DNA from 2 places in the Stenotrophomonas sp. 93052_Sma genome. Region 1 is predicted to be linked to the other one. Evidence: riboswitches for the same ligand, from Rfam matches in the RefSeq annotation. Region 1 holds a riboswitch; the other holds the start of a gene.
What was found. A riboswitch is a leader RNA that binds a small molecule or an ion and turns the genes downstream of it on or off. The one in region 1 is predicted to bind glycine.
Positions count from the first base shown of each region.

Region 2: it holds a riboswitch for glycine, as region 1 does, so the genes downstream of both, gcvP (aminomethyl-transferring glycine dehydrogenase) here and ACZK2V_RS20790 (trimeric intracellular cation channel family protein) in region 1, are expected to answer to the same signal.

Region 1 covers NZ_CM151134.1:4,447,603-4,451,625, forward strand. The annotation lists gene ACZK2V_RS20770 (NAD(P)/FAD-dependent oxidoreductase) at 1-58, shown strand, start outside; gene ACZK2V_RS20775 (hypothetical protein) at 150-602, opposite strand; gene ACZK2V_RS20780 (nuclear transport factor 2 family protein) at 606-1,037, opposite strand; partial or broken gene ACZK2V_RS20785 (GIY-YIG nuclease family protein) at 1,109-1,382, opposite strand; glycine riboswitch at 1,423-1,512, shown strand; glycine riboswitch at 1,526-1,629, shown strand; partial or broken gene ACZK2V_RS20790 (trimeric intracellular cation channel family protein) at 1,714-2,329, shown strand; gene ACZK2V_RS20795 (MdtA/MuxA family multidrug efflux RND transporter periplasmic adaptor subunit) at 2,615-3,781, shown strand; partial or broken gene ACZK2V_RS20800 (multidrug efflux RND transporter permease subunit) at 3,778-4,023, shown strand, end outside.
Region 2 covers NZ_CM151134.1:3,629,858-3,633,880, forward strand. The annotation lists gene ACZK2V_RS17100 (siderophore-interacting protein) at 1-148, opposite strand, end outside; gene ACZK2V_RS17105 (multidrug effflux MFS transporter) at 290-1,516, opposite strand; glycine riboswitch at 1,816-1,918, shown strand; gene gcvP (aminomethyl-transferring glycine dehydrogenase) at 1,981-4,023, shown strand, end outside.

The DNA.
Region 1 (4,023 bases):
GCGCAGCGCGCGCATCATTTTTGGTGATGACCAGGAAGACCGGCGACCCCGACGGTAGTGCCGGCCGCTGGCCGGCTGCTGCGCGGTCGGATCCCTTTCCGCAGGAAAGGGCTCTGACCCCGTCAACACCATCCACGCATGGCGTGGATCTACCGGTTCATCGGGCCGCCCGGCACCCGCCGTTTCGACCAGGTGCGGCAGAAATCCTCCTTCCTCGCGGCATCGGCAATCTGCGTGCTACTCCAATACCGGGTGATCCAGACTGTCAGTGCGGTACTGCTGAGATGCCAGCGCAGCATGTCGTGCCTTGGCTGCCGCATCAGGTGGCGGCGTGCAACCCAGAACGCTTCGCGCTCGACGTCAGTCGCCTTCTTCAACGCTTCAGGATCGAAGAACCGCGTCGTGAAGCTCCATGGATTCATCGGCTGGAATCCCGTGCGCTGCTCACTGCTGCACGCAGCCATACCACTGGGTGCGCGGTCCGCCGGCTTCGGCCGGCCTTCCACCAGCGCCAGCCCGAGCCGGTACAGCAGGCCAGGCAGCAGTGCGATGCCCGCGGCCAGCATGACGACGGAGATCCATGCTTTGCCGGCAGCACCCATCGCTCACTTCGCCTTTGGTTTTGGATACCACAGTGCGTTGACGATGACCCAGCGCTGGTCGAAGCGCCCCATGTGGAAGTAATCGACGAACCACAGGGTTTCCAGCCGCACCGAGGCGGCGTTGCCGGTCACGTCCAGCACCGTGCAGCGGCGGTCCCATTGATCCTTCGGGGTCTTCAACGCGCCCTGCTTCGTCAGCGCCACCAGTTCTTCCTTCGACATTCGGCGCAGGCCCAGGCGTTCGTCGGGCGTATCGCCGAGCACCGCGCGCTTGGCCAGGTCCGGGTGCAGGGAACGGGCGACACGCTGCGGGTCGGCTTCCAGCTGGCCGTCGACGTAATCATGGCAGGTGGCTTCAATGGCCTCGAGGGTGGCCGGATCGGCAGTGGGGCTCGTTGCTGCGGAAAGAGCGAACAGCAGGGCAATCGTGGACATCCGGGTCTCCAGCTCTGGGCGCGGGGTGATCATGGCATGGGCCAAGTGGCCCATCCACGCATGGCGTGGATCTACAGAAGCGTCTCGGCCGGTTCCTGCAGCCAGGCCAGCTTGCGTTCGCGCGGCTGCTGCTTGAGTTGCCACTCGGCCCGCGAGGCGGCGGCCCGGTCCGGGTACTCGCGCACGGCCAGCACGCGCAGCGGCGGCCGTGCCCGGGTGTAGCGCGCCCTTGCCGGCCTGGTGGGCGGCGAAACGCGCCTCCACATCGGTGCTGATGCCGGCGTAGTAGCTGCCATCGCGGCATTCGAGCAGGTACAGGAACCACGGGCGGAGGGACGGGGCCATGCCCGGATTATGCCGTGCTGCACTGCAGCGGATATACTGGCGCCCGAATGCAGGAGAGAGGCGCCGCGCTGGCGCCCGCCGAAGGCGCAGGCTCCCATGATCGCTCAGGCCGGTGGGCTGGAATCCCACCAACCATGCATTCGACTCGCCGAGCTGGAGAGAGGTCACCGGGCATGCCCGGGACGATCCGCCGAAGGGGCACGCGGCCAACGCCGCTGAACTCTCAGGCAAAAGGACAGCGGGAGCGGCACCGGTCATCGTCATCCCGTCATTGCGCAGGCAGTGGCGGTAGTCGCGCATGGCCGGCCCCACCGCGCCCGGAGCCTGTCCCATGCTGCTGTCCATCATCTACCTGATCGCCATTTCCGCCGAAGCCATGACCGGCGCGCTGTCCGCCGGCCGTCGCCGCATGGACCTGTTCGGGGTGGTCATGATCGCCTGCGTCACCGCCCTCGGGGGCGGTTCGCTGCGCGACATCCTGCTCGGCCACTACCCGCTCGGCTGGGTGAAGCATCCCGAGTACCTGGGCTTCACCGTGTGCGCGGCGCTGATCGCCACCTGGGTGGCGCGCTGGATGCACCACTTCCGCCGCACCTTCCTGGTGCTCGATGGCCTGGGCCTGATCGCCTTCACCCTGATCGGCTGTTCGATCGCGCGAGGCCGGCCATGCCATGCCGATCGTGCTGATCGCCGGCATGCTGACCGGTGCCTTCGGTGGCGTGCTGCGCGACATTCTCTGCAACGAGGTGCCGCTGATCTTCCAGAAGGAGCTGTACGCGATCATCGCGCTGCTGACCGGCGCGGCCTACCTGTTGCTGCTGCACTGGGGCGTGGCCGACGCCACCGCGATCCTGTGCTGCCTCGGCGGCGGCTTCGCGCTGCGCCTGCTGGCGATCCACTACCGCTGGGAAATGCCGAAGTTCGTGTACCACGACGAAGTGCATTGATTGTTTGACGGTAGTGCCGGCCGCTGGCCGGCAACACGGCACGCGCCCGCAGATTCCGGCAGGTTGCCGGCCAGCGGCCGGCACTACCGAATGCGTTGCATGACCATGGTCATGCGGCATTGGCCGGGGTGATTGGCTACCATTGTCACCCCGTCGCTGCCGCGACGGCATCCAGCCACGCCGCGCCCGCGGCCCCGCCAGACAACTCCCTCCCCGCTGCCCGTGGTGCCGTGAACGCGCCGACGGGCCCGCATGTCCCTGCGCGCGCAGGGCGCAGGATGCCCCATGTCTGTCGCCGAAAATTCCCGCTTCCGTCGTGCCCGCCTGTTGTGGGCGGTGCTGGCCATCGCCCTCGTCGCCGTTCTGGCGTGGTGGCTGTGGCCCCGGAATGGCGCCGGCAGCAGCGACGATGCGCCGGGCAAGACGGTGCCGGTACGCGTGGCACGCGCCAGCGCCGAGCCGCTGGTGCTGCGCCTGAAGGCGGTCGGTACGGTCACCCCGCTGCACAGCGTGGTGGTACGCAGCCGCGTGGATGGCGAACTGCTACGGCTGCATTTCCAGGAAGGCCAGCAGGTGAAGGCCGGCGATCTGCTGGCGCAGATCGACCCGCGCCCGTATGAAGTGAAGCTGGCACAGGCGCAGGGTACCCAGCAGCAGAATCTGGCCGAGCTGGAAAACGCCGAGCGCCAGCTGCAGCGCTACCGCGAACTGCAGAAGCAGAACTACGTGTCCGGGCAGGAACTGAGCGACCAGCAGAGCAAGGTGCGCCAGCTGCAGGGCCGCCGCCTCGGCGATCAGGCGTCTGTTGATGAAGCGCGCCTGCAGCTGCAGTACACCCGCATCACCGCGCCGGTCAGTGGCCGCGTCGGGCTGCGCCGGTTGGACGTGGGCAACCTGGTGCGCGCCAGCGATGCCGAAGGCCTGGTGACGCTGGCGCAGACCGCGCCGATCAGCGTGCTGTTCACCGTGCCCGAACCCGAGCTGCCTGCGCTGCTCGATGCCGTGCAGGCGCAACCGGCACTGGCGGTGGAAACCTGGGACCGCGAAGAACGCCGGCAGCTGGCCCGCGGCTCGCTGTCCAGCGTCGACAACCGCATCGATACCACCACCGGCACGTTGAAACTGCGTGCGCACTTCGACAACCACGATCTGGCGCTGTTCCCCAACCAGTTCGTCAACGTCCGCCTGCAGCTGGGCGAGCAGCCCGCGCTGCTGATTCCCGATGCCGCCGTGCAGTTCGGCAGCCAGGGCAACTACGTGCATATCGTCGACAAGGACAGCAAGGCACAGCGCCGCACCGTGGTGCTCGGTCCGGCCGATGATGGGCGCGTGGCCGTGCGCTCCGGGCTGGCCGCAGGGGACAAGGTGGTGATCGAAGGCATCGACGGGCTGGAAGACGGCACGGCGGTGGAGATCATCACCGAGGAGGCCGCGACCAAGGCCGGCGCATGAACCTCTCGCGCCCGTTCATCCTGCGCCCGGTCGCAACGACTCTCCTGATGGTGGCGCTGCTGCTGTCCGGCGTGCTGGCCTATCGCCTGCTGCCGGTGGCGGCGCTGCCGCAGGTCGATTACCCGATCATCCAGATCACCACGCTGTATCCGGGGGCCAGCCCCGAACTGACCACACGCACCATCACCGCACCGCTGGAGCGCCAGCTCGGCCAGATTCCCGGCCTGAAACAACTGTCGTCG
Region 2 (4,023 bases), 820 kb from region 1:
AGAACACCTTGATGCGCTGGTCCGGGCCTTCGGTCTTCATCCGCGCCACGTCGGCACCGGTGAACACCATGCGGTCCAGGGAAGGGGAAAGAACGCGGCGCTCCTTCAGCGCCACCTCGAACAGGCGGTAGGTCTGCTGCGCAGCCATGGGGGAACCTCATGCAACGACATCGGATTGGCTGGCTGTCGTGCACCCGTGCACCGGCTGGCTGGAGTGCCCAGCCTAGTCCGGTGGTTTCCCGTCGCAAGCGCTGCCGGCGTCGCGGCCTGCCCTATCCCTGCACGCTGCTCAGTGACTCGTGCAGACTGCCTGCGCCGCGCGTTCACGCTGGTGTTCCCAGTACCAGAACACGAAACCAGCACCGAAGAACGCGGCCTGGCCCAACGCCAGGTGCAGCGGGCTGGCGCTCAGCAGCGGCGATACCACGCCGGCCACCACGGTGCTGATCATCAGCTGCACGAAGGCCTGCAGCGACGAGGCCAGGCCGCGCTGGTGCGGGTACATGTCCAGCACCGCCAGCGCCAGGATCGGGAAGATCAGCGCCATGCCCATGCCGCCCAGGAAGATCGGCAGCACCGCCCACGGCAGCACGAACTGCGGGGCCAGCGCCACGTAGCCGACGTTCAACAGCACCGACAGCGCGCACAGGCCGAAACCGATGGCGACCTGGCGGGTGGGCGTGGTGTGCCCGGCCATGCGCCCTGACAGGAACGAACCAGTGGTCATGCCGCCGATGGTGGGGATGAACAGCCAGGCGAAGCCGCCCTCGCCCAGATGCAGATGCTGCATCACGAACACCGGCGCCGAGGAGATGTACAGGAAGATTCCACCGAAGCCGATGCTGCCGGCCAGCGCCAGGCGCAGGAAGCGCGGGTTGAAGCCGATGCGCAGGTAATCACGCATCAACGTGCGCGGCGACAACGGCACGCGCGCTTCAACCGGATGGGTCTCCGGCAGGTAGCGCGCAGTGGCCGCCAGCAGGACCAGCCCGAACACCACCAGGAACCAGAAGATCAGCGGCCAGCCGGCGCCACTGAGCAGGATCCAGCCACCGATGATCGGTGCGATGGCCGGGGCGATGCCGAACAGCATCGACACCTGGCTCATCAGGCGCTGCGCGTCGTGGCCATGGTAGAGATCGCGGATCACCGCGCGGCCAACGATCATGCCGACACCCGCCGACAGGCCCTGCAGCGCGCGGAACGCCAGCAGCGTGGTGAGGTCGGTGGACAGCGCGCAGCCGACCGAGGCGCCGACGAACACCACCAGGCCACCGAGGATCACCCACTTGCGGCCCCAGGCATCGGACAGCGGGCCGTGCGCCAGGCTCATCAGGCCGTAGAACAGCAGGTACACGCTGATGGTCTGCTGCACCGCCACTTCGTCCACCGCCAGGCGCTGGGCCAGCTGCGGGAACGCCGGGAAGATGGTGTCGATCGAGAACGGACCGAACATGGCCAGACCGGCGAGCAGCAGGGCCATGCGGCGGGTGGAGGGAGCAACAGCGGCGGTCATGGGGAAGGCGTCCGGCAGGGCCATGCGCGGCACGCACGGCGGGCGCCGGTCCCCTTCTGCAGGGACGGCGCCAGATGAATTCGGGTATCCACCCATCATAGGTGGGGATTGCGCCCGATGCCATGCAGCGGTGCACAAAACGCACGGACGGGCCATCGGCCATTCAGGCGCGGCGGCCATGCCTGGAGGCGGCCGGCGGGCCCGCAACGGGCTATAATCAGCGGGCAACACGGTGGGAGAAGCGGAACACCGCTGCCGAAGGCGCAACGCCCGTAATCGCTCAGGCCCGATACCACCCGTAACAGAACTCTGGAGAGACCGGTTCGATCCGGCGCCGAAGGGGCACGAAGCTGCGGTCCGCCGCGCTTTTAAACTCTCAGGCAAAAGGACAGAGGGGCGCCCCGCAGACCGCCGACCGGCGGCTTGTGCCCGTGCGTGTGCCCTTTCCTGACGGATCCTTCGCCATGTCCCAGAACACCCCTTCCCTGCGTGAGCTCGAGCACCACAATGCGTTCGTCGAGCGCCACATCGGCCCCAACGACGCCGAGATCGCGCAGATGCTCGATGTCGTCGGCCACGCGTCGCTGGATGGCATGACCGATGCCATCGTACCGGCCAAGATCAAGTCGCCGGCGCCGCTGGCGCTGCCGGAGTCGATGACCGAAGTGCAGGCACTGGCGAAGATCCGTGCGATCGCCGACAAGAACACCGTGCTGCGCAGCTTCATCGGCCAGGGCTACTACGGTACCCACACGCCGAACGTGATCCTGCGCAACATCCTGGAAAACCCGGCCTGGTACACCGCCTACACCCCGTACCAGGCGGAAATCTCGCAGGGCCGCATGGAAGCGCTGATCAACTTCCAGACCCTGTGCGCCGACCTCACCGGCATGGAAATCGCCAACGCCTCGCTGCTGGACGAAGCCACTGCCGCCGCCGAAGCGATGACCCTGGCCAAGCGTTCGGCCAAGTCGAAGTCGGACACCTTCTTCGTGCACGACGCCGTGCACCCGCAGACCTTGGAACTGCTGCGTACCCGCGCAGAACCCATGGGCATCGTGCTGCGCGTCGGCACCCCGGCCGAAGCACTGGAAGCGGAAGCCTTCGGCCTGCTGCTGCAGTACCCGGACACCTTCGGCCAGGTCGGCGACTACAAGGCGCTGGTCGACGCCGTGCACGCACGCGGCGGCCTGGTGGCCGTGGCCACCGACCTGCTGGCCCTGACCCTGCTGGCCGCCCCGGGCGAATGGGGCGCGGACATCGTGGTCGGCAACAGCCAGCGTTTCGGCGTGCCGTTCGGCTTCGGCGGCCCGCACGCCGCGTTCATGGCCTGCCGTGACGCCTACAAGCGCTCGATGCCGGGCCGCCTGATCGGCGTCTCGGTCGATGCCCAGGGCAACCCGGCCTACCGCCTGACCCTGCAGACCCGCGAGCAGCACATCCGCCGCGAGAAGGCCACGTCCAACATCTGCACCGCACAGGTGCTGCTGGCGGTGATGGCCTCGATGTACGCCGTTTACCACGGCCCGGACGGCCTGACCCGCATCGCCCGCCGCACCCATCGCCTAGCCTCGATCCTGGCCGCCGCGCTGCGCAACGCCGGCGTGCAGGTCGGTGGTGACTTCTTCGACACCCTGCATGTCACCGGCGTGCATGCCGATGAGATCCACGCCAAGGCCCGCGCCGCCGGCTACAACCTGCGCGCGATCGACAGCGACTCGGTCGGCATCAGCCTGGACGAGACCGCCACCCGCGCCGACGTGGTCGCGCTGGCTGCCGTGTTCGGTGCCCAGGCCGACGTCGACGCGCTGGATGCCAGCACCGCCGATGCACTGCCGGCCGGCCTGCTGCGCCAGTCCGCGTTCCTGACCCATCCGGTGTTCAACACCCACCACAGCGAGCACGAACTGCTGCGCTACCTGCGTTCGCTGGCCGACAAGGACCTGGCGATGGACCGCACGATGATCCCGCTGGGCTCGTGCACCATGAAGCTCAACGCCACCGCCGAGATGATCCCGGTGACCTGGCCGGAGTTCTCGCAGATCCACCCGCTGGTGCCGGCCGACCAGGCGCTGGGCTACAAGGAACTGATCGACACGCTGGAAGCGATGCTGGTGGAATGCACCGGCTACGACGCGGTCAGCCTGCAGCCGAACTCCGGCGCGCAGGGCGAGTACGCCGGCCTGCTGGCGATCCGCGCCTACCACCGCTCGCGCGGCGAAGACCACCGCGACATCTGCCTGATCCCGGACTCGGCGCACGGCACCAACCCGGCCTCGGCGCAGATGTGCGGCATGAAGGTGGTGGTGACCAAGACCGATGCCAACGGCAACGTCGACGTGGAAGACATCCGCCTCAACGCCGAAAAATACAGCGACCGCCTGGCCGCGATCATGATGACCTACCCGTCCACGCACGGCGTGTTCGAGGAAGAGGTGGTGGAGATCTGCGAGATCATCCACAAGCACGGTGGCCAGGTGTACACCGACGGCGCCAACATGAACGCC